2 regions of the Terasakiella sediminum genome follow, and region 2 is predicted to be linked to the other one. Evidence: riboswitches for the same ligand, from Rfam matches in the RefSeq annotation. Region 2 holds a riboswitch; the other holds the start of a gene.
The links. A riboswitch is a leader RNA that binds a small molecule or an ion and turns the genes downstream of it on or off. The one in region 2 is predicted to bind glycine.
Positions count from the first base shown of each region.

Region 1: linked by a shared signal. The riboswitch ahead of gcvT (glycine cleavage system aminomethyltransferase GcvT) and the one ahead of RYZ26_RS06895 (L-serine ammonia-lyase) in region 2 are both predicted to bind glycine.

Region 1 is NZ_JAWLVJ010000001.1:230,682-245,913, forward strand. Features, by position in the region: gene RYZ26_RS01125 (aminopeptidase P family protein) at 1-1,200, opposite strand, end outside; gene RYZ26_RS01130 (DUF4175 domain-containing protein) at 1,212-3,608, opposite strand; gene lysA (diaminopimelate decarboxylase) at 3,782-5,041, opposite strand; gene RYZ26_RS01140 (hypothetical protein) at 5,051-5,212, opposite strand; gene argH (argininosuccinate lyase) at 5,223-6,626, opposite strand; gene RYZ26_RS01150 (hypothetical protein) at 6,735-8,039, opposite strand; gene RYZ26_RS01155 (hypothetical protein) at 8,067-8,357, opposite strand; gene gcvH (glycine cleavage system protein GcvH) at 8,609-8,983, opposite strand; gene gcvT (glycine cleavage system aminomethyltransferase GcvT) at 8,989-10,092, opposite strand; glycine riboswitch at 10,162-10,251, opposite strand; glycine riboswitch at 10,255-10,353, opposite strand; gene RYZ26_RS01170 (hypothetical protein) at 10,517-10,921, shown strand; gene RYZ26_RS01175 (helix-turn-helix transcriptional regulator) at 10,940-11,158, shown strand; gene RYZ26_RS01180 (methyl-accepting chemotaxis protein) at 11,465-13,468, shown strand; gene RYZ26_RS01185 (helix-turn-helix domain-containing protein) at 13,582-14,112, shown strand; gene RYZ26_RS01190 (AzlC family ABC transporter permease) at 14,109-14,840, shown strand; gene RYZ26_RS01195 (AzlD domain-containing protein) at 14,830-15,168, shown strand.
Region 2 is NZ_JAWLVJ010000007.1:26,177-41,408, forward strand. Features, by position in the region: gene RYZ26_RS06880 (hypothetical protein) at 1-150, opposite strand, end outside; gene RYZ26_RS06885 (hypothetical protein) at 820-1,041, shown strand; gene RYZ26_RS06890 (hypothetical protein) at 1,049-1,240, shown strand; glycine riboswitch at 1,878-1,967, shown strand; gene RYZ26_RS06895 (L-serine ammonia-lyase) at 2,118-3,566, shown strand; gene glyA (serine hydroxymethyltransferase) at 3,592-4,869, shown strand; gene lpdA (dihydrolipoyl dehydrogenase) at 4,881-6,281, shown strand; gene gcvT (glycine cleavage system aminomethyltransferase GcvT) at 6,311-7,411, shown strand; gene gcvH (glycine cleavage system protein GcvH) at 7,427-7,792, shown strand; gene gcvP (aminomethyl-transferring glycine dehydrogenase) at 7,812-10,670, shown strand; gene lipA (lipoyl synthase) at 10,923-11,879, shown strand; gene RYZ26_RS06930 (alanine/glycine:cation symporter family protein) at 11,950-13,311, shown strand; gene RYZ26_RS06935 (tetratricopeptide repeat protein) at 13,422-13,751, shown strand; gene pqqB (pyrroloquinoline quinone biosynthesis protein PqqB) at 13,853-14,785, shown strand; gene pqqC (pyrroloquinoline-quinone synthase PqqC) at 14,782-15,232, shown strand, end outside.

The sequences.
Region 1 (15,232 bases), on a different contig from region 2:
CGCACCGCTATCAACCAGATACAGTCCATTTTCCGGTAAAGGAATGGATGTTTCAGGGCTTACGCGATAATGAACAATCGCGCCATTTTCTGCCGCACCCGAAATGGTTGGAAAGCTGTAATCAAAAAACAGACCATCTTCCGCACGGATACTGTCCAGCTTGTTTGAAACAGACAGTTCATTCAGGTCCGGCCCGGCTTTCTGTTTTGATAGCCAATGAAGGAACTTCACCATCACCGCCCCATCACGGCGGTGCGCTTCGCGCATGCCATCAACTTCCACATCGTTTTTGCAGGCCTTGGGCAAAAGGCTAAGGTCATCACCCATCACCACTTTTGCACCTGCCGCCTTCAGGCGGGAATGCACCCATTCCGGGGAATATGTACCGTCAATCCGAACGGTTTTTTCATCCGCGCCCAATCCGTCCAGCACAGCCCCGATGTCACCCGGTTCATGGATACGTACATCCGCACCCAGATGAGTTTTCACCTCATCTGAAATTTTACGCCCATCCATAAAAAGGTCAGCCGTCGCATCGGCATAGATAATTGCGAATCCCAGGGCCACGGGTGTGCAGGGGATATCCCCGCCACGAATATTAAACGTCCAGGCAATGGAATCCGGCAGGGTCAGCACCATGGCATCCTGCCCGGCTTCGCTCAGGGTCTTGCCCATGTCTGCCAGTTTTTCTCCATGGGCCTGCCCACTGCAATCCAAAGGATGAACGCGCACCGGTTCCAAAGGTGGTTCGGGACGGTCTGCCCAGATGGCGTCGATAAAGTTATGCGGGGCAGGTTTTAATTTCGCGCCCAGTTTTTCACACGCCAGCTTCAGACGATGCAGGCCTGCCCCCGTGTGCAGCCACGGGTCATAAGAAAGGGCCATTCCCTCTTTTAAATAATTGGCCACCCAATCAGTTGCCGGACTTTCCGAGATATGGCGATAATCAAACAGGTCGTTATCTACTTCCTGTTCAATCTGCAACGTATAGCGCCCATCGACAAAAACGGCTGCCTTTTCTTGCAGCACTATCGCCATGCCCGCCGACCCGGTGAAGCCTGAAATCCAGGACAGACGTTCAGAACAAGGCGCGACATATTCGCCCTGATGTTCATCAGCACGCGGTACGATAAAGCCGTCCATTTCAAAGGTTTTCATTTCCGCGCGAAGGCGTTTCAGACGGGCAGCCCGATCAGTCATGGGGGATCTTCCTAAAAACGTTCCAGTAAACGTTCAATATATTTCAATTCCTGCTCGGCGCGACCCTTTTGTCCGGCCCGGCGGTATAATTCTTTTAAAATTTCACGCGATTGCTTCATTTCTGCGTCGGTTGGTACCGACTGTCCGGTTTCCCCCTGCAAAGTTCCTTTACTGCCGCGCCGCCCCAAAGGATCATAACCGGGCAATTGCTGCGGCATAGGCTGCATGCCCATTTTCTGCGCCAGGGCCTGTGCGCTGTCTTTCAAACCTTCGCGCAATTGATCCACCGCATGGGTTTGTGCCTGAACAGCTGTTTCATCCAACCCGCGCTCCAAAGATTGAACCGCGCGCTGCATGGCTTTTTCGGCCTCTATCAACGCTTTGGGGGTCTTGGTCTGCATAGCTTGCAGGCGTTTCATCTGTTCGCGCAAATGTTCCAGAAGCTTCTGTTGCTGTTCAGCCTGTTCCAGGGCTTTACGGGTTGAGCTCAGGCTCGGGCGGTCCTGATTGCGGGTGCGCTGAAAAGTTTCATCCAGCAATTTCTGCTGATCCTTTTCCAGTTGCTGCAGCTTCTTGACAACCTCACTCGCCGCCTTCATCTGATTGGGATCAACAGGGGGCTGCATGGCAAGGCGTGACAAGATAGACTGAAACTGTTCCATCACTTCCTTTGCCGCCTGGGTATTGCCCGCGCGCATCAATTCGCGTGCTTTATTCAGCAAATCCATCAGCTCATCACGCCCAATCATATCGGCATTTTCAGGCGGCATCAGATTTTCAAACCCGTCCATCTTCGGCATGGATTGCGCCATTTTCTGCAGGAACTGATCAAGGCTTTGCTGCATCTGTTCAAACAGGGCTTCCATGGCCGCACTATCTTGTGCATTCTGCATCAAATCCTGCATCTGGCGCGACATAAATTCCAGCTGATTGCGCGCACTGCCCGATGCGCCTTCTTCCAGACGCACAGCGGTTTCCCACAAAATTGCGCGCACGGCCTGCACATCCACATCCGCCATCACCGCATGCATTCTGTCAGAGGCCACGCGCAAAGCCAGATAGATCGCCACATCATCCTGAAAATCTTCGGGGTGGCGCAAAATCCGATCCAGCCAGATGCGGCCAAACACATGATCTTCCGGGCTGCCATTGACCATGCTTTTTCGGATATTGATCAAACGCAAAGCCACGGGATGGGTGAATTTTCGTTCCGGCAGGATAGACTGTATCGCAGTACCATGGGATTGTTGACCCGCACTATCAATCGCAACCGGGGTCATTACCACATCCTGCCCCGCCCAGGGGTGATCCGCCAGATTGGCACGAAACCGCCCGGTGACGTCCCGTTCATTTTCATCCAGCACCAGCACAAGGTCAGGCAGGCTATCTTTTTCCAACGCGCGAATAATCAGTTGTACCTGCTGCAAGCCATAATCATCTTCAGCCTTAAAACCCAGGGTCATATGACCGCGAAAACCGCTTCTGGGTTTTCCCGACAATTTGATGCTTGGTGGTTCATCCATTTTCAGGCGGATGGGCCAGCTGTAGATCGCCTCTTCATTGCGCATGACCTTTAAGGTCTGGCCCTGTTCAAGGCGGGTTTCCAGACTGAAATTCCCCCGTCCCAGATTTTCCAGCTTTTCAACGAACGGGCCAACCGATACAGACAATTGATCCCGCGTCGGTCTGCCTTCCAGACGCAGCAGCAATTCACTATGTTGGGCAATTTCAACAGCGGATGATAGAGGCGGGCTGTCCTGGTTCGCACTCAAAAAAGTGGGACCCAACCCTGTATGGGCAGGCGGATTAATCCAGGCTTCTATTTTCCAGTTCTGGGTCATGCCCACGTGTGATGCCGGGGCAAAACTGCGCGCCAGACGATCTGTAAAATCAAACCGGGCTTCCACTGCTCCCAACAATAAAATGATCACAAGAATAATGCTAAGGCAATAAGGATCACGATCTTCAAGGCTGAATTTCGGCCCCCGTAACGTAACTTTCCCCATGGCCTGAACCATCCGGTCCTGATGATTCAGCCAGACGGTTTGCTGAAACTTATCACGGCTTTCCCCCACCGGATGATCCAGCAGGGCAAAAAGCGGTTGATGCTTCAGGTCATTGTCGCGTTCTATCTTATGAAGAGCATTTCGTTTGGTTGGAATGCGCACCCCTGCAAAGGCGTGAACCAAAAGACCAAACAGACCCAACCCGCACAGACCAAGCACCAGCATATGCAACTGCGGGGATAAAAGGGAAAACAGATCGAACAGAATGGCTGACAGGAACAAGCTGGCCAAGATCATAAACGGCCAAAGCCGGGGCCAAAGCTGTTCCCACACCATCACGCCACGCACATAAAAGATCATGCGCTCCAGTCGTCTTAATGTGGCGTTATCAAGTTCAAGCATAAACCAGCCTTACATCTGTTTATCCCTTAAAGATAAACTGTGAATGGAAGACTGGCTATACAAGTCTTTGTGAAAATGAATTGCGAACGCTGTTCCCCGGCGCAGGCCGGGGCCTTTGAAAGTTCAGAGCCCTCTGTTCCAAGAGGTCCCGGCCTTCGCCGGGACACGGATTTTTAACCCTGCCAATTGGCAAGGCTTTCCAGATCCATCTGTTCTTCGATGTCCACACGTTTGCGGATGACAGCATAGTCATCACCTCGCACCATCACTTCCGGGATCAACGCCCGGGAATTATAGGTATTGGACATGGTCGCACCATATGCGCCTGCGGTTCTGAACGCGACCAGATCACCAGAAACCAATGCGGGTAGTTCACGGTCTTTGGCAAAGGTATCGCCTGTTTCACAGATCGGACCCACCACATCGTAAGTGACGGTGTCTTCGCCTTCGGCTTCAACCAGCGGCACAATCGCGTGATAGGCGGAATAAAGCGAGGGACGCATCAGATCGTTCATCGCTGCATCAATCACGGCAAATGTCTTTTTCGGGGCTTCTTTGACATAGAGTACTTCACTGACCAAAAGACCTGCGTTACCTGCAATCATGCGGCCGGGCTCAAATTCAAACTCAACATCCAGGTCGCCCAGTTCTTCCACAACCAGCTTGCCATATTCGACAGGCAGGGGTGTTTCAACTTCTTCGTAAGGAATGCCCAAGCCACCGCCCAGATCGACACGGCTGACGTCCAGACCGAGACCACGCAATTCGCCAACCATTTCCTTCATGCGGCGGAAAGCCTGACGAAATGGTTCCAGATCAACCAGTTGCGATCCGATATGGCAAGCCAGACCCCGAGGGTCCACGCCGGACATGTTGGCTGCGCGTTGGTAAACTTCCACCGCGCGGGTCCAGTCGATGCCGAACTTATTGTCGCTTTTCCCGGTGGAGATTTTTTCATGGGTCTTGGCATCCACATCTGGATTTACCCGCAGCACAATCGGCATGCGCGCATCCAGTTCGGTTGCCACTTCGCTCAGGACCACCAGTTCTTCTTCACTTTCCACGTTGATCTGGCGAATGCCTGTCTTCACCGCATAAGCCAAATCAGATCGGCTTTTACCCACACCGGAAAAGACGATTTTATCAGCGGGAACACCTGCCTTGATGGCGCGTTTCAATTCACCCACAGAAACCACGTCAGCCCCTGCGCCCTGATCAGCCAATGTCTTGATCACAGCCAGATTTGAATTGGCCTTCACCGCAAAACAAATGGTCGTATCCAGATCTTTTACCGCTTCGGCAAAGACCTGATAATGACGTTCCAGCGTGGCTTGGGAATAAACATAGAAAGGCGTGCCGACTTCTTCTGCGATTTTGGAAAGGGCAACACCTTCGGCGTAAAGCTCGCCGTTTTTATACTGAAAATGATCCATGGTTTTTCTTTATTTCATCAAAGTGGGGGCTTTTGTCGGGGCAGGATAGGTACGCGGATATTTCGGATCCACATCTTCCGGGGCGACGGGCTCGTTCTTGCGGCCACAGGCGCCAAGGGATGCGGTAAAGGCCGCAATCAGCATAATCATTATGAACTTGCGCATCATCATACCTATCTCCTCAAATTCTTATAAAAAAACGTTCGCGGGCTTGCACGATCTGCTTGCGTACATTATCCGGAGCCGTGCCGCCATAAGACGTGCGCGATGCAACAGACGCATCAATGGTCAGGACGTTAAACACATCAGCCGTGATGGTCGCATCGACCTTTTGCATTTCTTCCAGGGACAGATCACACAAATCACAACCTTTATCTTCGGCCAGTTTCACAATGGCACCTGTCACATGGTGGGCGTTGCGGAACGGCATATTCAGTTCGCGCACCAGCCAGTCGGCCAGGTCTGTCGCTGTCGTAAAGCCCCAGGTCGCGCTTTCACGCATCTTGTCTTTATTGACCGTCATTTCTTCGATCATGCCGGTCATCACAACAACACTCAGTTCAATCGTGTCGGCTGCATCAAAGACAGGTTCCTTATCTTCCTGCATGTCCTTCGAATAAGCCAATGGCAGCCCTTTCATGGACATCATCAGGCTGTTGAGGTCACCGACCACACGCCCGATTTTGGACCGGACCAGTTCAGCTGCGTCCGGGTTTTTCTTTTGCGGCATGATGGATGAACCCGTTGAGAAACTGTCAGACATGCGCACAAAACCAAATTGGGCAGACGACCAGATCACCAGTTCTTCTGCCATACGGGATAAATGCACTGAACAGATGGAGGCTGCAGAGAGATATTCCAGCGCAAAGTCACGATCCGACACCCCATCCAGCGAATTACGCATGGGACCGGAAAACCCCAACAGTTCCGCCGTATAGTGACGATCAATCGGATAAGGCGTGCCAGCAAGGGCCGCAGAACCAAGCGGTGATTCATTCACCCGCTTGCGCGCATCAGCGAAACGGGCCCGATCCCGGCCAAACATTTCCACATAGGCCAGCAGATGGTGGCCAAGAGATACAGGCTGTGCGGCCTGCAGATGGGTAAAGCCCGGCAGGATGGTATCCACCTGTTCTTCAGCGCGTGCAATCAAGACCTGTTGCAGGACTTTCAGCCCTTCGTCCAGACGGTCGATGGCATCACGCACCCACAGACGGAAATCGGTTGCCACCTGGTCGTTTCTAGAACGCCCGGTATGCAGACGCCCGGCAGCTTCACCGATCAATTGTTTCAGGCGGTCTTCCACATTCATGTGGATGTCTTCCAGCTGAGCGGAAAATTCAAAATCGCCAGCTTCGATCTCAGCCTGAACCTTGTCCAGACCTTCGGTGATGGCCTTGCCATCTTCTTCGGTCAGGATGCCTTGCTTAACCAGCATGGCACAATGAGCTTTGGACCCGCGAATGTCCTGAGCATAAAAGCGTTTGTCAAAATCAATCGATGCATTGATTTTTTCCATAATCGCGCTCGGGCCACCGGAAAAACGGCCACCCCACATGGTGTTGGTATCGGATTTATCGCTCATGATCAGTCCATCTATAAAGGGAAGTAATTCGTTAAGGTTTGTTTGCCCGAAACGAAAGAGTTCGTCAAGCATACAGCAACGCTTGATCTATATAGATGAATTTAGTGCCTATGAGAAAGGATTATACATCATACCCAAAATCTTCTCTATGTGTTCTGGATTGTGTAACAACCAAGCAATAAAAACTGTTACACTTAATGTTAGTAGCCCTAAAAGAGCAATTGAAAGAGCATTAAATTTGCGCTTCCAAGCCTGAAACAGTTTTGGCCAAGCACGAAAAATTTGCCATTTGTTCGTTCGGCAACGTAAGAAAGCAATGATTGCCCCCAAACCACTTACAAAAATTATCGGATTTTCTAATAGTAATTCAGCAAGTGACGTCAATATTGGAGACGGGACTGCCTTGATTTCAGGGTCTGAAAGTTTCAAAAGTGATGCGTAGGTGAAAATTAAACCTGCGCCACCGATGAGCCATGCGCGAAGATTATCTGATTTTCTGTGAGCAACACCTTGGTTTAACAAAATACCATCTTTTGCCGCTTCCATAGAGGCGGTTAAACTGTCATCACAGTGATCTGGAATATTAATCTGCTTTTTCTTACAGATCTTTTTAAATGACGTCGCATATGCCAACGTTCCAAGTGACTTTACAATTGCATCCGGTGTTTTATTTCTTTTAAATCGAATGATCTTGCGGTAAAGGGCGAATAAAACTTGGGAACACCATTCATTATCGTTATCATCTTTATGTAAATCGATAATTGTGTCTGTCGTTGGGTTATGGTGCTGGTGTTCATGCGAAATGTCTTTCACAAAAAAGAAAAGCTGACTGCAGATTTCTAAAATCTTTGCTTCTTTTTTGGGGGTATCCTGACCCAAGTTCGGAGCTGTTCCCCCTAAGGTTTCTGAATCATCATGGGTAATGATAATTTCGCCATTGCGTTGCAGCTTAAACTTTGCTGTAAAACTACTTGTGGCTGGTAGATTATCAGATGCCTTATTAAATTCGGTTCGAAGATATCTGATATCATCATCCGTTAAATCATCTCGGCTTCGCAATTCACTATACAAGGTTGTGAATGTTTTTAACGCATTGGTACGCCACAGCTTTTTATTATGCCATATAAACAAATGACCTTCCAGATACGCCTGATTGTCATCGCCCTCAGCCACAGCCTGAGCCAGACAACCGAACCACATTTGGCCATCAATACCAAATAATTTCGCCCATCTCGTTCGAAATGGAAGCATCATGTCAAGCGTATCTCGTTCCTGATAAACAATGATAAATCGCTTATCTTTAGTCGATTTGTTTTGATGCACACTCTGAGATGGATGTTTGGTGTCGCCAATCGCGCTAAACGAGAGCTGGTTGGTAACATTAGGCACCCAGCTTTTATACTGACGGATCATTAAGTCTGACTTTTTTAGGAGTTTAATTTATTCGCGAATAATTGAATCAATAGCTTCTTCGGACAAGGTGCCTTGGCTAATCCATTCACCATTTCTGACAGCGATGCCCGCCTTGCCGCGAAAATCACGTTGTAGACCATTTCTGGTTTTAACGTTGCCAGTCAAAATATTCCAAATTGAATCACCGCAACGAGCACGGTTCATTTCATATTCGCCATTATTTGATTGCCAAACACTGAAAGCAACACGGAAAAGAGAAAGGGAAATAAACAGGCCGACAAAAATGACAACCCCTTGAATCAACGGTAAATATTCCATATTTCTTCTCCAAATCCCCAGTTTGAATCTTCACTATAACAAATAAAAGTTGAAATTTGGTTGCGAAAATTCGACAAAAAGATTCCGAAAAGAATCAAGATCGCTCTTATTCTCTTCGGAACCGGGGAATATAGGGATTTTAAAGCAAATGTCAAGGTGTGATCGTAAAAGTATTATTTACAGGTAATTCACATCTAGAATAACACTTAAGATCATAAATGATCCCAAGTGTTAAGTATTGAAGCAAAGTCTTAGTCCAGACCTTCGCAGTGTTCTTTATAAGCTGCTTCGTCCATCAGTTCGTCCAGTTCTGCCGCATCCGCGATGGTCATTTTGAAGAACCAGCCATCGCCTTCTGGGGATGAGTTCACCAATGCAGGTTCATCATCCAGCGCTTCATTGCCTTCAGTGATTTCACCAGTGATCGGGGCATAGATGTCAGAGGCTGCTTTTACAGATTCAACAACCGCACAGTCTTCGCCTTTTTCAACTTCGGTGCCACCTTCTGGTGTTTCCACAAACACGATATCGCCCAGTGCATTTTGCGCATAATCAGTGATGCCAACAGTTGCCTTGTCGCCTTCAACAAGTACCCATTCGTGATCTTCAGTATATTTAACAGTCATAGTCTTTAGCCCTTATAATAACGTTGTGGAACAAACGGTAGTTTTGCGATTTCGCCCGGCATGGTTTTGCCGCGCACGATCAATTGAATTTCTGTGCCGATTTTGGAAAATTCGGTCTTCACATACCCCATGGCAACCGGCCCACCAAAGCTGGGGCCAAATCCGCCAGATGTAATTTCCCCGATGATATTGCCATCCATATCAGCGATCTCTGTATGCGCACGTGCGGGTGCGCGGCCCAGTGGCTTGATGCCAACACGTTTGCGCGCAATTCCTTCAGACAGGTGTTTCATCACCACATCGTGCCCCGGGAAGCCACCTTCCTCGCGGCGGCGCTTGCCAACAGCCCAGTTTAATGAGCCTTCAATTGGCGACGTAGTGGTATCAATGTCAGATCCGTAAAGGCAAAGGCCGACCTCAAGACGCAGGCTGTCACGTGCGCCAAGACCGATAGCCTCAACCTCTTCTTCACCCAGAAGCGTGCGTGCCAGTTCTTCGCATTTGTCTTCGGGAACGGAAACTTCGTAGCCATCTTCCCCCGTATAGCCGGAGCGAGAGACCAAACACGGAATGCCCGCAATGTCAAATTCGCCCATATTCATAAAGATCAACTGATCCACACCCGGGGCAAAACGATTCAGAACCTCGGCTGCTTTTGGACCCTGCAGGGCCAGAAGCGCGCGGTCTTCCATCAGTTCCAGCGTATGGTTGGGCAAGGAAGAGGCGATATGTTCAAAATCTGCTTCCTTACAAGCCGCATTCACCACGATATACAGATGATCACCCCGGTTGGTGACCATAAAGTCATCGCGGATGCCGCCTTCGTCATTCATCAACAAAGAATAACGAATGCCATTTTCCGGCAAGGCTTTGATATCGCTTGGCGTCAGGCTTTCAATCGCGCTTTGTACGTCGTCGCCTTTCAGCAGCGCCTGCCCCATATGTGAGACATCAAATAGCCCGCAGTTTTCACGAGTGTGCAGATGTTCTTTCATGATGCCGAGTTTATATTGCACCGGCATATCATAACCGGCAAAGGCAACCATCTTGCCACCAAGTTCGATATGCAGCGCATGAAGAGGTGTGGTTTTTAAAGTATCGCCCAAAATAAAGTTCCTTTCCCACAGGAGTGACCCAATAAATTGATCCTGAACAAACAGAATCAAAACCTGGCCCCCCTCTGTCATGGAACCTGAAAGATTCCCCTGTGCCTATGCAAGGGTTTCATCGTCGGTGGAGATGCTTGAAAAACATCTCACTTTCCAGAGTCTCATCGCCCAGCGGTCCAATATGCCTGAGAGTTTCGCAGGGGCGCATGCTCCTTCGGCGGGCACCATCCTTTATCGGCACCTCTCTCCCGCATGGGGTCATATGATGTAAGCTTATTGTATAGAGGGGGTGGGGATGGGTCAATCGGGGAATGTGATCATCCGCGTCATTCCTTGACTCCCCCTTATAAAAGACCTACAAGCCGCCAACAGTTTTGATGGCCCCGGATGGACAGGCCTGAACGTTGATCAAAGGGCCTTTCACATGCAGACATTCAAGCTGACCCCCAAGCCGCAGAGCGATTATCGCCTGGAACTGAAAGAGTTGAAGCTTCGCAGCAAGCTGGAAAAAGACGGGTTTCGTCACGACAAGGTCGTTTATGGCTTTACACAAAAGCTGAACGGTGTTGATGCCCTGGCCGAAGCCGGGATGAATATTGAGGAAATTCCCTTTGTTGAAGCCCAACAGGAACTGACCCAGGCTCTTGTTCAGCGCACGCGCGCCAAATCCAAGCTGGATCATCTGCAGCATGATCGTGAATTTAACGGGCGCGACACAGCGGGCGAAGAAGAAAAAGTTCAGCAGAAAATCACCGATTTAAATAATCAGATTCAGGAAAGCAAAACCGCCCTTGGGATTGAGGGAACGGTCAAGCATCTGAAATTCTAAGAGATAGGAATACCGAAAATGCCAAAATTATCCCCAAAAGTCCGCCCTGACATTTCCGATTGGACAAAAGACGACCTGAAAGCCTGGCGCGAAGGTCACGGGTTTGACCAAATTCAGGCCGCAGCCGCCATCGGAATTGGTCGTCAAACCTGGTTGAAAATGGAACAGGGTCGCAAGTCCGTTGACCTGGTTTATTACCTGGCCTGCGTTGGATATGATGCCCGGAAAAATACATAAGTATTTTTACATACATTAGAGTTTAAGCGCCTTTCAGAGGCGCTTTTCTTTTCCAACTGTAATTATATTCGATTAAAAATGCATCTAAACTTCAAGTTTAGGCATGTTATAAGTTTCGCTCTAAACCTCAAATTTTGCGGCGCAATATCTGCAAAATTTGGCACCTATTTCTCCTCTTAAACAGTTGATACATAAAGATAATAAAACTGTAATAAAACTGTCATGAAATATTTCGAAATATTTCCTGTACGGCTTAAAACCCTAAAGATAAAGCAAAAAACTTTATAACCGGGTGGGTCATACACAATGAAGAAATTGAAAATCTCCAACCAGATTTTTCTGATTATTGGTGTCTTTGTTCTTTCCTCTCTCGCAATCGCAGCCTATTACGCGATCAAAAGCAATGATCTGGAACGACTGAATAAAAATGTCATTTCCAACAGCCAGATCAATGAATTATCTGTTGAGATGAATACAGCTTTCCTCAATATGATCCCGACCCAGAAAACGTTTCTCACCAACCCAAGTGATGAAACGGCAAGCCGCTTTACATCCCTGGCCGCTACAATTGATCAGAACCTCGTAAAACTAAAAGAAAGCGCGGCCCATCAGGATATCCATAAGAAACTGTCTACAGAGCTCCAACACGTCACCGCCAAGTTCGCCGAGATCGAAGCATCACAAAAACTGTTGGGCTATTCCGAAAAAGAAGGCCAGCGCGGCAAGCTGCGCGGGGCCGTCCATACCATTGAAAAACGCCTGCAGAAACTGGAAGAACAATCCATCGGCACCACATTGGAAGTCGCCAATCGTCTTTTGATCAAAATGCTGATGATGCGCCGTCATGAAAAAGACTACATCATCCGGGGCAACCGCGATAAATATCTGGGCCGCATCGACAAACGCATTGTTGAATTTAAAGAAATTCTGGCAACTGCGCCTTTCACTGATGACCTGAAGGGTGAGCTGACAAAATATGCCGATTCCTATCATAAAGAAATGAACCTTTATGCTGACGGGAAGGAACAACTGTTCAAGCAGCAGGCCGAAATTGAAGCCATGATCGCGACCACTGTACAGGACCTTGAAACTTTTGCTGCCGAATCCCAGAAACAGGCACTGGCTTCTCTGCAAATGGCAGAAGATCAACGGGTGTCCATCACGACCAACATCGCCATCTGGGGCGCTGTTGCGATGATCCTCAGCATCCTGATGGGCACCAGTGCAGCACGTCAAATCATTCGTTCGCTCATACGCAACATTGATCATTTGTCCGATCTCACTAAAGGCAAAACCGATTTTGAGGTCACAGACCAGAAGCTTCCCAACGAAATTGGTGATCTCGCCCGTGCGCTGATCGTGTTCAAAGAAACCATTCAGGAAACCGATATTCTGCGTCAGGCTCAAGAACAGCAAGAAATCCGCAGTCGTGAACAACAACGCGCACTCATGAACGATATGGCCAATGCTTTTGAAAATGATGTGGGCGGTGTGGTCCAGACGGTGACGTCTGCGGCAACTCAATTGCAAGCCGCCTCCACCCAGATGGTCGGTACCGCAGGTGAAACCAGCACCAAAGCCAATGAGGTCAGCGAAGCAGCCTCCAACGCTGCCCACAACGTTCAAACGGTAGCTTCTGCAACCGAAGAACTCTCCGCCTCTATTGGGGCGATCACCGATCAGATGTCCACTTCGCGCGATGTTTCAACCCGTGCGGTCGGGATTGCAACAGAAACCAGCCGCACCATTCAGGAACTCTCCGGCAATGTGGATGAAATCGGTCTTGTTGTGGGCCTGATCAATGATATCGCTGAACAGACCAACCTGCTGGCGCTGAATGCCACAATTGAGGCGGCACGGGCTGGGGAAACGGGTAAAGGTTTCGCGGTCGTGGCAACCGAGGTCAAAAACCTCGCCAATCAGACCAGCAAAGCAACAAACGATATCTCCAAACAAATTGCCTTTATTCAGGATGGCACCACACGGGCGGTAGAAGCGATTTCGTCTATTTCCAACGTGATTGAAGAAATGAATGAAATTTCCACATCGGTTGCAGCCGCCGTGGACGAACAAGCCAGCGCCACGCAAGAAATTGCGCGCAATATCGAACAGGCATCGCACAGCACCATTCAGGTAAACGACAGTATCGTCACCGTCGGTCAGGCCACACAGGAAACCGGAAGCGCTGCCAACCAGATCGAAGATTCAGCAGGTGACCTTTCCAAACAGGCAGAATTCTTAAGGGAAAAACTAGCGAATTTCCTCTCCAATGTCAGAAATGACGAGGCGAAAACAGAGGCTGCAGAATAGTAAAACCCAAAGAAAGGACCTGAAACTGATCAGGTCCTTTTTTACATTCTCTTGACTCTTCACTGTTCCTTATATAGAACGTTCTATATATCGAACAGCTGGAGAGGCATATTATGGACAAGCCGAGCGTCAATACATTGGGGCGTCATTTACAAAAATTGCGCCAGCAACGCGATATCTCGCTCTCACAACTGGCCAGTGCAGCAGGTATTGCCAAGTCAAACCTGTCACGCATTGAACAAGGCAGCGGTAACCCGACGCTGGATACCATCTGGCGGCTTGCCATTCAGTTAAAAGTCCCCTTCAGTACCCTAATCGCGCCCATCAGTGGTCCCATCAGCGACAATGATGTGGAAGTCCGCCTGATCGATCACGGCACCGACAATCCGGAAGTAGACGTCTATTGGATGTCCTGTGCGCCCAACACCATCCGCCAGGCAGAAGGGCATTCCCCGGGGACAATCGAATCCATCACCATGATTTCTGGTGAACTGGAAGTCGGTGCACTGGAAAACATCCGAACTCTTCGTGCGGGAGAAAGTCATAGCTTTGCAGCTGATCAGCCTCATATTTATCGCGCAGGCGACGGCTGGGCGACTTTGATGCTGACCATTGTTTATGAGACAAAAGAGGACGAGGCATGAGCATGACCAAAACTGCAACAACCCGAAGTCCCTTCTGGGTTGGCACGCAAGAAGCCGTGCCCCTACTGGGCGGTTATATCCCGGTTGCCATTTCCTTTGGGCTGGTTTCCATTCAGTCGGGCTTCAGTGTTTTAGAAACCGTTTTGATCTCCACCCTGATCTATGCAGGGGCGTCGCAGTTTCTGTTTGTCGCCATGGTCGCCGCCGGGGCACCTTTGTGGCTGGTGGTCGTCATGACCTTGTTGATCAACGCGCGCCATCTGGTCTATGCGCCCAATATCGCAAGCTACCTGCCGCCAAACCGCTGGTGGCCCTGTCTGATGCATGGGCTGACGGACCAAATCTTTGCCCTTGCCCATACCCGCCTGCCGCAGATGGAAGAAAACGCGCGGATCGGCTGGTATACAGGGGCTGCACTACTTGCCTGGTTCAGCTGGATTTTCGGCACAGCGCTTGGTGCCTTGGTGGGGGAAGAACTGACTACCCGCTGGCCTTTGTTGGGTGAAGTGATGCCCTTTGCTCTGCCTGCCCTGTTCCTCGTCCTGCTTGCGCCACGTTTTTCATCAAGGCTTTGGACACTAACATTGGGCGTTACGATTGTAGTGGCCTTTGCCCTGAAACTGCTGGGCCTGCCCAATGCCTCCATTCCGCTTGCGGCCCTCAGTGGCGCCATCCTCTATCACCTGATGAAAGGCATTGCCGGAAAAGGGAGTAAATATGATGGATAACAATTTCTGGATCCTACTTGGGCTTTGCGCCAGTGGCACTTTGATGATGCGCTTGTTGCCACTTATCTGGATGCAGCGCCACCTTGCCAAACGCAAAACCCAGGAAGCAGTGGAAGAAATCCCGAGCTGGCTCAGCGTCTTTGGTCCGGCCATGATTGCGGGCATGTTCGGAGTTTCCCTTATTCCCGCAAATCCAAGCCCCGTCAGCTGGGCCGCCACCGCCCTTGGCGTTATCGCAACCCTTGCAGTCTGGCGCTTTACCAAATCACTGGGATGGCCCGTCTTTGGCGGTGTTCTGGTTTATGGTGTTGTGATCCTGCTCGGCTAGTCAGCTATATTATATTCACAAAATCTTAAATTAAGTTTATATAATTCTCACATCTGAAGGGTGG
Region 2 (15,232 bases):
GATCAACAGCTGCTGAAGCTGGCTTGGCAGATTTGAGAGTGACGTTTGAAGTCTTAAATCATCCCATTGAGCGTGGGCTGATTTGGCAGCTGGATGGATATCCAAGCTATTAAATTGCTTGAGGGAAAGCGTTGTTTGTTTTAAATTCATCACGTTGTTTCCTTTGAATTGATTGAACAACGCGAGCTACGATTTACCATGAGGCTCGTAACGCGCCTCTCCTATTATTCACATATTTATTTTTTCGACGCCCTTCCTAGATGGGCATTTTACCCACAAAGAAAGGGCGTCGATTAACCCATTGTAAAACAACGATTAATCAGATAAACCATAAGAAAAAAGTCGTAAAAAAATGTTTTTTCGCTTTAAAAACATCGAAAATATTGAGTGCGAAGCACATTTTTTCACTGTTTCAGTGTATAAAAACAAACGAATCAAAAAGTTGCATCTGTTGTAAAAATGAATCGCTTGCTGTGAGGACAGGATAGCGTATCGTCAGGAATATATCGAAACGTTAATACTGCTTGGCAGAGTCTTTAAATCACTCGAAGCTCAAGGCTACCCACGACCTGTTATCGTTGGTGGTGCAGCTGTTGAATATTACTCAGCAGGTGAGATCGTTTCTGGTGACTTTGATATCATTTTTGAACATATGGATGCCTTTGCCAAGGAAATGGAAAAGCAGGGCTTTTATCTGAAGATCGGTTTGGGCATTTAACACACGGCTTTTATCACAAGAAATACCTGACAGGTATTGAACTGGTATCTGGCCCACTTTTTGATGGAAGAACAGATACAAAGCGCATCGAAGTTGTTGCTGTGGATCGTGAAGAAGAAGCCATTGTCGCCTTCCCGCCAATTGAAGATTTGATTGCTGATCGGATGGGACAGTACGAAGCTGATACACGACAGCCGGAAATGCTGGAGCAAGCAAAGATTTTGTATCAACTTGCAGAAAATGTAGATTCACAGTATCTTGAAAAGAGACTTAAGGAAGAACTTTTAGATAGTTCTTTGATTGATTTATTGCTGGAAGAGTAAGGTAAGCATGCGCTCTCTAACAGACAAAGCAGAGTATGTTGAGAAGAAGAAAAAGGAACTTGGTTTAAAATCCGAGCAACTTTCTGCTGCCCAAAATTCAGGGATCAATCGCACAAAATCAAAGAAGCGTTTGCTGAAAGCCATTGCCGACGAGGCTAAATCTCAAGGCCGCGCTGTTCCATTTCCGGCTGCCTATTAAAATTGGATTTTATTGAAGTGAGGGGACATGTCCTCACTATTTTCATGGCCTTATTGCTTGAGGCGGGTATGAAAAATGGCCGAAATCGTCCTCAAAAAAGTGCCTATTTTTGTGCCCATAAATTCAAAAGCGGCACAAAGAGTCCTTAATCGGCATCAAAACATATTTTTAAGGAATGGCAGAAACCCAAGGGACACAGCATTAAAACACTTAACGCCGATTAGCAACTTTGAGACGGGTTAGCTTCGGAGGGCGACGCGCTATCCAGCTGTGCCACGGGTGCTTAATCAAAATCGGGCAGAACATACAAGACTGAATGACAAGAGTAAAGCATCAGTTTCTTTTCTTTGGTGGAATATACAAGGAGAGAATTTTAGGATGAAGTTGGTTGATTTGCGACTAATAAAATTTCTCGAAAATGAGATTGCTTAATTGATTTTGACAACACTGCAGTGCAAAAAAAGAATTTTATTTTGCTGTTTTTATTTATGTTTTATAAGAGTTTTTTTATTTATTGCGTTGCATTGTGTGTTGTTGTGTCAAAAAAGCGTTTGACAGCGAGCATGTGATTTCATTACGGTAAAAGGGCAATAAGGAAACACATTCCTTGTTGGACAATTTTATAAGAACTTCTCATGAAATTCCTGTGGGAGAGACAGTACTAGAAGCTGTCGCCGAAGGAGCAACCGCCCCGGAAACTCTCAGGCACATGTACTGCAGGAAGATGAGACTCTGGAGAGAGATCAAGCACTTAGACTTGATCCGCCGAAGGTCAAGTTCGGAACTTGCTACGCCAAGTCGAACACTATCTCAGGCACCGAAGACAGAGGGGGCATCGTTTAACCAAACCGTTATCGGTTTGATTAGGAGGTGCCCTTTGTTGGATTCTACAGACCAACTTCAAAATTTTACAGATGATGCGGATGTCACCATTGGCACAGATCACGCACATCTCAGTTCCATGGATTTATTCTCCATCGGGATTGGCCCGTCCAGTTCTCACACTGTCGGCCCCATGCGTGCCGGATACCGTTTCTGTCAGGAACTGATCAAATCAGAAAAGCTGGCTGATGTTGAACGTGTCACGGTTGACCTGTTTGGCTCTCTCGCTTTGACAGGCAAAGGTCACGCAACCGACATTGCGGTTTTGCTCGGCCTGTCTGGTCAGCGTCCCCGCACGGTTAACCCCGATGCGGTTCCGACCATCATTTCCAATATCCGTGAAGGTAACGTTTTGTTGCTGGCGGGTGAAAAGGAAACGGCTTTTGTTGAAGAAACGCAGCTGAACTTTCACTACAACGTCTTCAAGCCTGAACACCCGAATGCGATGGAAATCAAAGCATTTGATGCGGCTGGCACGCTTGTCTACAGCCACCTGTTTTTCTCCGTCGGTGGCGGGTTTGTTGTCGATAAGGCAGAACTGGAAGCCGATCCTTCTGACGTTGAAGCTTGTGATATTCCCTATCCTTTCGGGTCCGGTGAAGAACTGCTGGCCCATGGTGACAAGACAGGCCTGACCATTGCCGAGATTATGCTGGCCAACGAAGTAGCCATGCACGGCGAAGCGGATGTGATGGAATTTCTGGAGCTGGTGCGCGATTGCATGCTGTCTTGCATTGATCGCGGATGCAAAACCGAAGGCATCCTGCCAGGTGGTCTGGATGTGGAACGCCGGGCTTACAAACTTCATCAGGAATTGGTTTCCAGACCGGAAGCAGGCATGAAAGACCCTCTGACTGTATTGGATTGGGTCAACCTGTTTGCTTTGGCTGTAAACGAAGAAAATGCTGCTGGCGGTCGTGTCGTCACAGCACCAACCAATGGCGCAGCGGGTGTCATTCCCGCGGTACTGGCTTATTACGAGCGTTTTTGCCCGAACGCGACAGATAAAGGCAGTATCGACTTTCTCCTGACTGCTGCTGCCATTGGTTCCATTTATAAGAAGCGCGCTTCCATTTCTGCGGCCGAAGTCGGCTGTCAGGGCGAAGTGGGTGTGGCTTGTTCCATGGCCGCAGGTGCCTTGTGCGCCGTGATGGGTGGAACGAACCAACAGATTGAAAATGCCGCTGAAATCGGCATGGAACATAACCTGGGCCTGACATGCGATCCCATAGGCGGATTGGTGCAGGTGCCATGTATCGAACGCAACACCATGGGTGCGACCAAGGCGATCAACGCCTCCCGTCTCGCCCTTCGTGGGGATGGGTCTCACAAGGTGTCGCTCGATAAAGTCATTGAGACCATGCGCCAGACGGGCATGGATATGCAAAGCAAATACAAAGAGACCTCACAGGGCGGCCTCGCCGTCAATGTGGTCGAATGTTAAGAGATTAGAACAGGGATTATCTAAAATGAACGCGAAAACACAAAACTTCTTCCATCAGGACCTGGCAGACAGCGATCCAGCCTTGATGTCCGGCATCAAGAACGAGTTGAACCGTCAGGCTGACGGGATCGAGCTGATTGCTTCTGAAAATATCGTTTCCAAAGCTGTTCTGCAGGCCCAAGGCTCAGTTCTGACCAACAAATATGCCGAAGGTTATTCCGGTCGTCGTTACTACGGCGGTTGTGAATTTATGGATGTGGCTGAAACACTGGCGATTGATCGCGCAAAAGAACTGTTCGACTGTAACTTCGTAAACGTTCAGCCGCACTCTGGGGCGCAAGCAAACGGTGCGGTGCTGCTGGCCCTGCTGCAACCAGGCGATACCATTTTGGGGATGTCACTGGATGCAGGTGGTCACCTGACGCACGGTGCGCGCCCGACTTTGTCCGGTAAATGGTTCAACGCCGTTCAATATGGTGTGGATAAAGAAACCTCCCAGATCGATTATGACGAGTTGGAAGCCCAAGCTGTTGAATGTCAGCCAAAGCTGATTATCGCAGGCGGTTCTGCCTATCCCCGTTTCATCGATTTTGCCCGCTTCCGCGAAATTGCTGATAAAGTTGGTGCGTACCTGATGGTTGATATGGCCCATATCGCAGGTCTGGTTGCAGGTGGTGTTCACCCATCTCCGCTGCCACACGCCCATGTGGTCACAACAACAACGCATAAGACCCTGCGAGGTCCACGCGGCGGCATGATCCTGACCAACGATCAAACGCTGGGTAAGAAATTTAATTCTGCCGTCTTCCCTGGCTTACAAGGTGGCCCATTGATGCATGTGATCGCAGCGAAAGCCGTTGCCTTTGGTGAAGCCTTGCAGCCAAGCTTTAAAGCTTACGCCCAGCAAGTTGTCGATAACGCTAAAACGCTGGCAGGCGTGATGATTGAACGCGGTGTTGATATTGTATCTGGTGGTACTGATACCCACCTGATGCTGGTAGATCTGCGCCCGAAAGATGTGACTGGTAAAGTTGTTGATGCAGCACTGGAACGTGCAGGTATCACCTGTAACAAAAACGGCATCCCGTTTGACCCGCAGCCACCAGCTGTTTCTTCCGGTATTCGTCTGGGTACACCTGCGGGTACGACCCGTGGCTTTGGCACAGAAGAGTTCCGCAAGATCGGTCACCTGATCTGTGACGTGATCGACGGGATTGCCGAACATGGCGATGACAATGTCGAGATTGAAGCTGCTGTGCGTGAACAAGTTGTCGCACTGTGCCGTCGCTTCCCACTCTATTAAGGAATTGGGTCATGAGCACGTATGATATTGTAATAATTGGCGGTGGACCCGGTGGCTATGTGGCTGCCATCCGCGCCGCCCAGCTGGGCAAAAAGGTCGCCTGCGTCGAAGGACGCGGCAGCCTTGGCGGGACCTGCCTGAATGTAGGCTGTATCCCCTCCAAAGCCCTTTTGACGTCTTCCGAAAAATATGCCGATGCCAAAAAACATATGGCGGAACATGGAATTGAAACGGGTGAAGTCTCCATCGATGTGTCTGCTATGATGGCACGCAAGGACAAGACGGTTGTTGATCTGACACAGGGTATTGAATTCCTGTTTAAGAAAAACAAAGTCGATTACATCCAGGGCTGGGGCAGCATTGTCGAAGCCGGTGTTGTTGATGTGAAAACAGAAGATGGAAATGTTCGTCTGGAAACACAAAACATCATCATCGCAACAGGTTCTGAACCTGTCTCTCTGCCCGGCATTGAGATTGATGAAAAGAAAATCATCAGCTCCACGGGTGCCCTGTCTCTAACCGAAGTGCCTGAAAAGATGGTCGTGATCGGCGCGGGCGTGATCGGTCTGGAACTTGGTCAGGTCTGGTCCAGATTGGGCGCAGAAGTCAAAGTCGTTGAATATCTGGATCGTATCCTGCCGGGTATGGATGCCGAGATTGCAAAGACTGCGCAGCGTGCCCTGTCCAAACGTGGCCTTAAATTCACATTGGGCCGCAAGGTTCTGGAAATCATCGAAAAAGACGATGGTCTGACCGTTTCTATGGAACGTCTGGGTAAGGACAAGATCGAAGAACTGGATGCGGATGTGGTACTGGTTGCCGTTGGTCGCCGTCCGGTAACCAAAGGTCTGAACCTGGGTGATCTGGGTGTGGAATTGAATGAACACGGGTTTATCCGGGTTGATGATCATTTTCAGACGACGGTCAAAGGCATTTACGCCATTGGCGATTGCGTCCCCGGTCCCATGCTGGCCCATAAGGCCGAAGAAGATGGCGTGGCATGCGTTGAAATGCTGGCTTGTCAAAACGGTCATGTGGATTACGGCACGGTTCCCGGTGTTGTCTATACCGCCCCTGAAGTTGCAGGTGTTGGTCAGACCGAGGAACAACTGGTCGAAAAGAACATTCCTTTTGATAAAGGTGTTTTCCAGTTCCGTGCAAATTCCCGCGCACGCGCCATTGGTGATGTGGATGGTCTGGTCAAGGTTTTGGTTTCGCAAAGCTGTGGCAAAATCCTTGGTGCCCATATCGTTGGCCCCCATGCGGGTGATCTGATTGCTGAACTGGTCCTTGCCATGACCACGGGGGCAAGTGTGCGCGATGTGATCCGCACCTGTCATGCCCACCCGGCCCTTGGTGAAGCTGTTCGTGAAGCTTGTATGGATGCGCTGGATCGCGCGATCCACGCTTAAAAAGAATTTTGATAAAAGGAATACCCCCAATGTCTGCTACTGAAACTTTAAAAACGCCCCTATACGACCTGCATGTCGAACTCGGTGGCAAAATGGTTGAATTCGCCGGATGGTCCATGCCGATCAACTATCCCATGGGCATCATGGGTGAACATACCCATTGTCGCACCAAAGCGGCCCTGTTTGACGTATCCCACATGGCACAAGTCATTGTGCGTGGTGAAAACCGTGGCACTGAATTTGAAAAACTGGTGCCAAGCAACATCGATGGCCTGCCTGAAGGTAAAGCGCGTTATACCTTCTTCACTAATGAAGAAGGTGGCATCATGGACGATCTGATCGTATCCAACGCGGGTGATTATCTGTTTGTTGTGGTCAATGCCTCCATGCGTGATCAGGATATCCCGCATATGCGTGACAATCTGGAAGGCTGTGAAGTTATCGAAATCACAGACCATGCTTTGATCGCGGTTCAGGGCCCGGCGGCAGAAGGTGTTGTTGCCAAACACGCCCCTGCGGCAGCTGAACTGAAATTCATGGAAACCATCGAAGCTGACCTGCTGGGGGCGAAATGTCGTATCTCCCGCCTTGGTTACACAGGCGAAGATGGTTATGAAATCTCTATTCCGGCTGATGAAGCTGAACGCATTACACGCACATTGTTAGAAGATGAAAACCTGGAACCTGCTGGTCTGGGTGCACGTGACAGCCTGCGTCTGGAAGCTGGTCTCTGCCTTTATGGTAACGACATTGATGGTTCCACCTCCCCGATTGAAGCACAACTGATCTGGGCGATCCAGAAACGTCGCCGCGAAGAAGGCGGCTTCCCCGGTGCAGATCGTATCCTGAATGAAATCGCCGAAGGCGTGACGCGCAAGCTGGTTGGCATCAAGCCACTGGGCCGCGCGCCAGCCCGTCAGGGCGTGGAAGTTGTGTCCAAGGATGAAGTCACCATCGGCCATATCACCAGCGGTGGTTTCGGCCCCACATTTGAAGGACCTGTTGCCCTTGGCTATGTCGCATCTGACTTTGCTACGCCGGGTACCGAAGTCCAGCTTTCTGTTCGTGGCAAGTTGTTGCCTGCAGAAATCGTAAAAGCCCCATTTGTTCAACAAAACTACAAACGTTAATTCGAGGAACTCACCATGACTAAATATTTTTCTGAAGATCACGAATGGATCACAGTTGAAGGCGACATCGCAACTGTCGGCATTACAGAACATGCCGCCAAGTTGTTGGGCGATATCGTTTTTATCGAACTGAAAGACGAAGGTGACGACTTTGAACGCGCTGATGATATCGGCGTAATTGAAAGCGTAAAAGCCGCAAGTGAAATTTATGCCCCGGTTGATGGGGAAGTTGTTGAAGCCAATGAAGAATTGGCCGATAATCCGTCACTGGTTAATGAAAGCCCTGAAGGTTCTGCCTGGCTTTACAAAATCAAGATTTCAGATGTGTCTCAACTCGATGACTTGATGGATGCTGCTGCCTATCAAGACTTAATCGCCTAATCGAAAGGATCCCCTCGCGATGACCTTTAAGCCAACCTCTTACCAACCTTACGATTTTGCGAACCGTCGTCATATCGGCCCGTCTCCTTCAGAGATGGACGAGATGTTGAAAGTGGTTGGCACGGACAGTCTGGACAGTCTGATTGATGAAACCATTCCAGCCGACATTCGTCAGTCTGAACCGCTGGAATGGGGCCCGGCCCTTTCTGAACGTGATACGCTTTATCACCTGCGTCAGGTTGCAGATAAAAACCAGGTGCTGACGTCTCTGATCGGTCAGGGCTATTACGGCACCATGACCCCGCCTGTGATCCTGCGTAACATTCTGGAAAATCCAGCCTGGTACACAGCTTACACCCCATACCAGCCAGAAATCAGCCAGGGCCGTCTTGAAGCCTTGCTGAACTTCCAGACCATGGTTTGTGACCTGACGGCACTGGACATCGCGAACGCATCCTTGCTGGATGAATCGACTGCGGCGGCTGAAGCCATGACCATGGCGCAGCGTTCCAGCAAATCCAAAGCCAAGGCATTCTTCGTTGATGAAAACTGCCATGCGCAAAATATTGAGGTGATGAAAACACGTGCCGAACCTATCGGCATTGAGATCATCGTCGGTAACCCGGATACAGATCTGGTTCCAGCTGATGTGTTCGGTGCGATCTTCCAGTATCCTGGCACTTACGGTCATGTGCGTGACTTTACCGCCATCATTGACAGCCTGCATGAAGCAAAAGCACTGGCTGTGATGGTTGCTGATCCAATGGCGCTTGCTTTGTTGAAAGCACCGGGTGAAATGGGCGCGGATATTGCGGTTGGTTCCACACAGCGATTTGGCGTGCCCATGGGCTTTGGTGGTCCACACGCTGCCTATATGGCGACACGTGACGCGTATAAGCGTTCCATGCCGGGCCGTATCATCGGTGTTTCCATCGATAGCCGTGGCAATAAAGCCTATCGTCTGTCCTTGCAGACACGTGAACAACACATTCGTCGTGAAAAAGCCACATCGAATGTTTGTACAGCACAAGCTCTGCTGGCGGTTATGGCGTCTATGTATGCGGTCTTCCATGGCCCTGATGGTATTAAAGCGATTGCACAGATCATTCACCAGCACACAGTGCGTCTGGCTGCTGGTCTGGAAAAGCTGGGCTTCAATGTTGAACCCTCTGTCTTCTTTGACACCATCACGGTGGAAGTGGGTGCCATGCAGGGCGTGATCCTGAATGCCGCTGTTGCAAACGGCATCAACCTACGCAAAGTCGGCACAGATCGCGTCGGTATTTCACTGGATGAACAAACACGTCCGGAAGTGATCGAAGCTGTTTGGGCTGCTTTCGGTGCGGTTGATATGAAAGATGACGAACATCAGGAGATGGATTACCGTCTGCCAGAAGATGTGGCCCGTACATCTGAATATCTGACACACCCGATCTTCCACAAAAACCGTGCGGAACAGGAAATCACCCGTTACATCCGTAAACTGGCGGACCGTGACCTCGCGCTTGATCGTGCCATGATCCCTCTTGGGTCCTGTACCATGAAACTGAACGCGACTGTGGAAATGATCCCGGTTACCTGGGCTGAATTTGGTGACATCCACCCGTTTGCGCCGCGCGATCAGGTTGATGGCTATTACGAAATGATCGAAGACCTGTCGGATAAACTGTGCCAGATCACTGGCTATGATGCGATTTCCATGCAGCCAAACTCCGGTGCGCAGGGTGAATTTGCAGGCCTGACAACGATCCGTAACTACCACAATTCCCGTGGTGACAACCATCGTAACGTTTGTCTGATCCCAACCTCTGCACACGGGACAAACCCTGCGACTGCACAGATGGTGGGTTACAAGGTTGTTGTGGTGAAATCTGCGGAAAATGGTGACATTGACGTTGAAGATTTCCGCGCCAAGGCTGAAAAGCATTCAGAAAACCTGGCAGCATGTATGATCACATACCCGTCCACCCACGGTGTGTTCGAAGAAACCGTGCGTGAAGTATGCGAGATTACACATGACCATGGTGGTCAGGTCTATATCGATGGTGCGAACATGAACGCCATGGTCGGTCTGGCACAGCCGGGCAAGATCGGTGGGGATGTTTCTCACCTCAACCTGCACAAGACCTTCTGCATTCCACATGGTGGTGGCGGACCGGGCATGGGTCCAATCGGTGTTCGCGCGCATCTGCAAGCTCATCTGCCGGGTCACCCTGAACTGGACGCGGCTGTTGGTCCTGTCTCTGCAGCACCATTTGGATCACCTTCGATCCTGCCGATTTCCTGGGCATATTGCCTGGCAATGGGCGGTGATGGCCTGACACAGGCAACCCGTGTTGCGATCCTGAACGCCAACTACATCGCCAAACGTCTGGAAGGGGCCTATGAAGTTCTTTACACGTCGAAAAATGGCCGTGTGGCACACGAATGCATCATTGATACCCGTCCGCTAAAAGATACAGCTGGTGTAACGGTTGATGATGTGGCCAAGCGTTTGATTGATTGCGGCTTCCATGCCCCGACCATGAGCTGGCCTGTTGCAGGTACCCTGATGATTGAGCCAACAGAAAGTGAAACCAAGTTCGAACTTGATCGTTTCTGTGATGCGATGCTGGCGATTTATCAGGAAGCCAAAGACATTGAAGACGGCAAGATTGATGCGGACAACAACCCGCTGAAAAATGCACCACACACGGTGGAAGACCTGGTTGGTGAATGGGATCGTCCCTACAGCCGCGAACAGGCCTGTTACCCACCAGGGGCGTTCCGTGTTGATAAATACTGGGCACCGGTCAACCGTGTCGATAACTCCTATGGTGACAGAAACCTCGTATGTTCCTGCCCACCGCTGGAAGATTATGCCGACGCGGCTGAATAAGCTGGCCCGGTCAAGCGAATTGTCAGTCTGAACCGTCTCTCCCCATTAGTGTTCAGGCTGGCAAGTCCGGAAAGCAAAGTGCCGTAACCCAATAAGATCTTTGCTTTTCCTACAAGACCTACTTTGTCCTCTCTCCGCTTTTTACGAACCGGATTACAGAGAATTGAGAGCCTGTTTTTTGTGGTGGTTCAGTCCCCAAAAAAACGGGGAGAGGATCCTTTTTGCCAAAATTTGAGTGAAAGGCGTATCATTATGACGACTTTATCAGCTGCCCAAAGACATCCGGAAAAGCAAAAAAATCCAGACCGTCCAAGTGGTCGCAAGCCTGAATGGCTGCGGGTAAAGCCGGCATGGTCGAAAGGGGTGAAAGATACCCGCAAACTGATGCGAAAGAAGAACCTGACTACGGTATGCGAAGAAGCCGCCTGTCCAAACTTGGGGGAATGTTGGGACAGAAAACATGCAACATTTATGATCATGGGGGAAATCTGTACGCGCGCCTGTGCTTTTTGCAACGTGGCGACCGGAAAACCCTTTGCTCTTGACCCGACAGAGCCGCAAAAAACAGCCGAAGCTGTCGCGGAAATGGGCCTGAACCATGTGGTGATTACTTCTGTTGATCGCGATGACCTGCATGACGGTGGGGCAACCCACTTTGCAGAAACTATTCTTGCGATCCGGAATATGTCACCTGCTACAACAATCGAAGTGCTGACGCCTGATTTTCGCGATAAGCCCAAGGGCGCGCTGGAAATCGTGGTGGAAGCCAAGCCGGATGTATTTAACCACAATCTGGAAACCGTGCCGCGTCTCTATGGGGAAATTCGCCCGGGCGCACGTTATTACCAGTCGCTTCGCCTTGTGGACCGGGTCAAGGAACTGGACGCTGAAATTTTTACCAAATCCGGCCTGATGGTGGGATTGGGTGAAGAAAAACACGAAATGTTGCAGGTGATGGATGATATGCGGGTGGCAAAGGTGGATTTTATCACCATCGGCCAATATCTGCAGCCCACACCAAAACATGCACCGATTGACCGGTTCGTAACCCCAGAAGAATTTGAAGAGTTTGCGCGCATTGCCATGCGCAAGGGCTTCGACATGGTTTCTTCAACGCCTTTAACAAGATCGTCCCATCACGCGGACACGGGTTTTGAAGAATTACGCAAGAAACGCGCGCAGGCCATAGGCCGTCTGCATGCGATGTAAGGGCAATTTTCCGCCCCAATAAAAGCAATAAAAAACACTCACATTTTCTATACAGAGAGGATTTTTAATAATGGAAGCTTTAAGTTCCATCATTGGTGAAATTAACGGTATCGTTTGGGGATGGCCTATGCTTGTCCTCATCCTCGGTGTCGGTTTGTTCATGAGTATCGGCCTAAAATTAATGCCCATTTTAAAGTTGGGGACAGGCTTTAAACTGTTGGCAGGCGGCGTCCATGCGCGCAAAGGCGAAGAAAGCGAAGGGGAAGTCCCGCCGTATCAAGCCTTGATGACCGCATTGGCCGCAACCGTTGGTACAGGTAACATCGCAGGGGTGGCAACAGCCGTCTTCCTGGGTGGTCCCGGTGCCTTGTTCTGGATGTGGATTACCGCCCTTGTCGGGATGGCAACCAAATTTTCCGAAGCTGTTCTGGCGGTGAATTTCCGCGAAGTTGACGAAGAAGGCAACCATGTTGGTGGCCCGATGTATTACATCAAAAACGGTATGGGGGCGAAATGGGCCTGGCTTGGGTCTGCCTTTGCTGTCTTTGGTGCAGTTGCTGGTTTCGGGATCGGTAATGGCGTGCAGTCAAACTCAATTGCTGCTGTTATTGAAACGAACTTTTCCGTACCGCCCATGATCACAGGTCTGGTGCTGATGGTGCTGGTTGGTGCCGTTCTGATCGGTGGCATCAAGCGTATCGGTTCTGTCGCTGGTGCGTTGGTTCCGTTTATGGCGGTTGCGTATGTGATTGCTGGTCTGGTTGTTTTGTTTATCAACGCTGACCAAATCGGTGCGGCTTTCGCCCTGATCTTTGAAAGTGCTTTCACTGGTCATGCGGCTGAAGGTGGCTTTGCTGGTGCGGCTGTCTGGGCAGCGATCCGCTTTGGTGTGGCGCGTGGTGTTTTCTCAAACGAAGCTGGTCTGGGGTCTGCCCCGATCGCACACGCGGCGGCACAAACAAAAGACCCCGTACGTCAGGGCCTGATCGCCATGCTGGGCACATTCCTGGATACGATCATCGTTTGTACCGTAACAGGTCTCGTGATTGTAACCTCCGGTCTGTGGACATCCGGTGATTCCGGTGCTGCGCTGACCTCGGCTGCTTTTGCACAAGCCCTGCCAGGTGCGGGTAACTATATCGTTGCGATCTCGCTTGCGATCTTTGCCTTTACTACCATCCTTGGCTGGTCTTTGTATGGTGAGCGGTGCGTGGAATATCTCTTCGGTGTGAAATCTATCCTGCCATACCGTGTTGTCTGGATTATTGCTGTGCCTGTTGGTGCAACCCTGAGCCTGGATTTCGTCTGGCTGGTGTCTGATACGCTGAACGCGATGATGGCCCTGCCGAACCTGATTGCGATTGCTGTTCTCAGCCCCGTGGTCTTCAAGCTGACGAAAGAATATTTTGATCGTCATAAGGCTGCTGAGTAATTCTTGTCCCTCACAGACCTTGGAAAACCCGTTGCATGAAAGTGCAGCGGGTTTTTCTTTCGACCATTGTCTAGCTGGCGTGTGCAGGGCAGGTGAGCTATCTTGGGAAGATGAAAAAGCTTCTGTTGATCCTGTTTGTTCTGATGACTTCATCTCCTTCTTGGGCAGATGATTTTGGCAAACGTGACAAAAATCAACATGACATGATCACATCGCTCAAGGCCTATGCGGTCTATAAAATGGGGCAGTATGATGAGGCCTATGATCTTTGGCTGCCCTTGGCGGAAAACGGCCACACCACATCCATGATCAATATCGCCAGCATGTATATGCAGGGACAAGGCCGCCCGGTTGACTTGGCGAAAGCACGTTACTGGATTGAAAAAGCACATGAATTGGGTGATGAACGTGCAGTCGATATGCTTATTGAACTGAAATAGCTGACTTTAGAATAGCCCCAATCTTATAGACCTAAGTCCAATTTTCCTGTGTGCCTCTTTTGCCTAAGCTGGAAAAAACACAAAATTGGGATGAGAGCTATATGCTGAAAGTAAAAATATTGGGTTCTGCCGCAGGTGGTGGTTTTCCGCAGTGGAACTGTCATTGTGACAACTGTCGCGCCATCTGGGCAGGGGGCGACAACGTCAATGCGCGCACGCAGTCTTCGCTGGCTGTGACGGTGGATGACGAAAACTGGTTTTTGTTAAATGCATCCCCTGATATCCGCCAGCAAATTCAGGCCAATCCGTGTTTATTTCCCAAAAAAGGCAAACGCCACAGCCCCATCGTCGGCGTGATGCTGACCAACGCAGATGTGGATCACATCGGCGGATTGCTGACCTTGCGCGAAAGCCATCCTTTGGCGATTTATGCGACAAAGCGGGTGATGGGTGTGTTGGGGGGCAACAGCCTGTTTAACATCCTGAACCCTGAATATGTGGATCGTCGTGACCTGCCTGTCCACCAAGTGACAGAGCTGCAATATAAAGACGGTACCCCTAGCGGGATTGAGGTCGAACTGTTCCCTGTCCCCGGCAAGATCGCGCTTTATCTGGAAGATGAAAGTGCTGGCGATAATTTTGGGTCCGTGCCGGAGGATACGGTCGGGATCAAGATTACATCTAAAGAAAGCGGCAAACATTTTTATTATTTGCCCGGCTGTTCAGCCATGCCCGAAGAACTGGCAGGTCGCGTGCGCGGATCAGAGCTTGTGTTCTTTGACGGCACCACCTGGATTGATGAAGAGATGATCAAGACAGGCTGTGGCGTCAAGACCGGACAGCGCATGGGCCATATGTGTATGGATGGCCCGGATGGCAGTATCGAAGCGTTTCGTGACTTAGGGGTAAAGCGCAAAATCTTTATCCATATCAACAACACCAATCCCGTACTTATGAACAATTCGCCAGAAAGAGCGATTGCAAATCATGCCGATTGGGAAATCGGCTATGACACGATGGAGGTCCTTTTATGATCAAGTTAGATAAAGTTCTCACACCCGACGAACTGGAAGAAACCCTGCGCAGCATTGGCGCTGAGCGCTATCACAATCTGCACCCGTTCCATAAAATGCTGCATGGCGGAGAAATGAATTTGGGGCAAGTGCAAGCCTGGGCGCTGAACCGTTATGTTTATCAGCAGGGCATTCCGATCAAGGATTACGCGATCCTGTCCAATTGTGATGACAAGGAACTGCGCAATCTTTGGCGCCAGCGTATCTTTGATCATGATGGTCTGGGCGAAGATGAAGGCGGGATTGAACGCTGGCTGAAACTGTGTGTATCGCTTGGTCTGGATCGTGAATATGTGAAATCCATGGAAGGGGTCCATCCGGCCAGCACGCACGCTGTGAACAACTATATCAATTTCTGTAAACAGGCCCCGCTTCTGATCGGGATTGCGTCTTGCCTGACCGAATTGT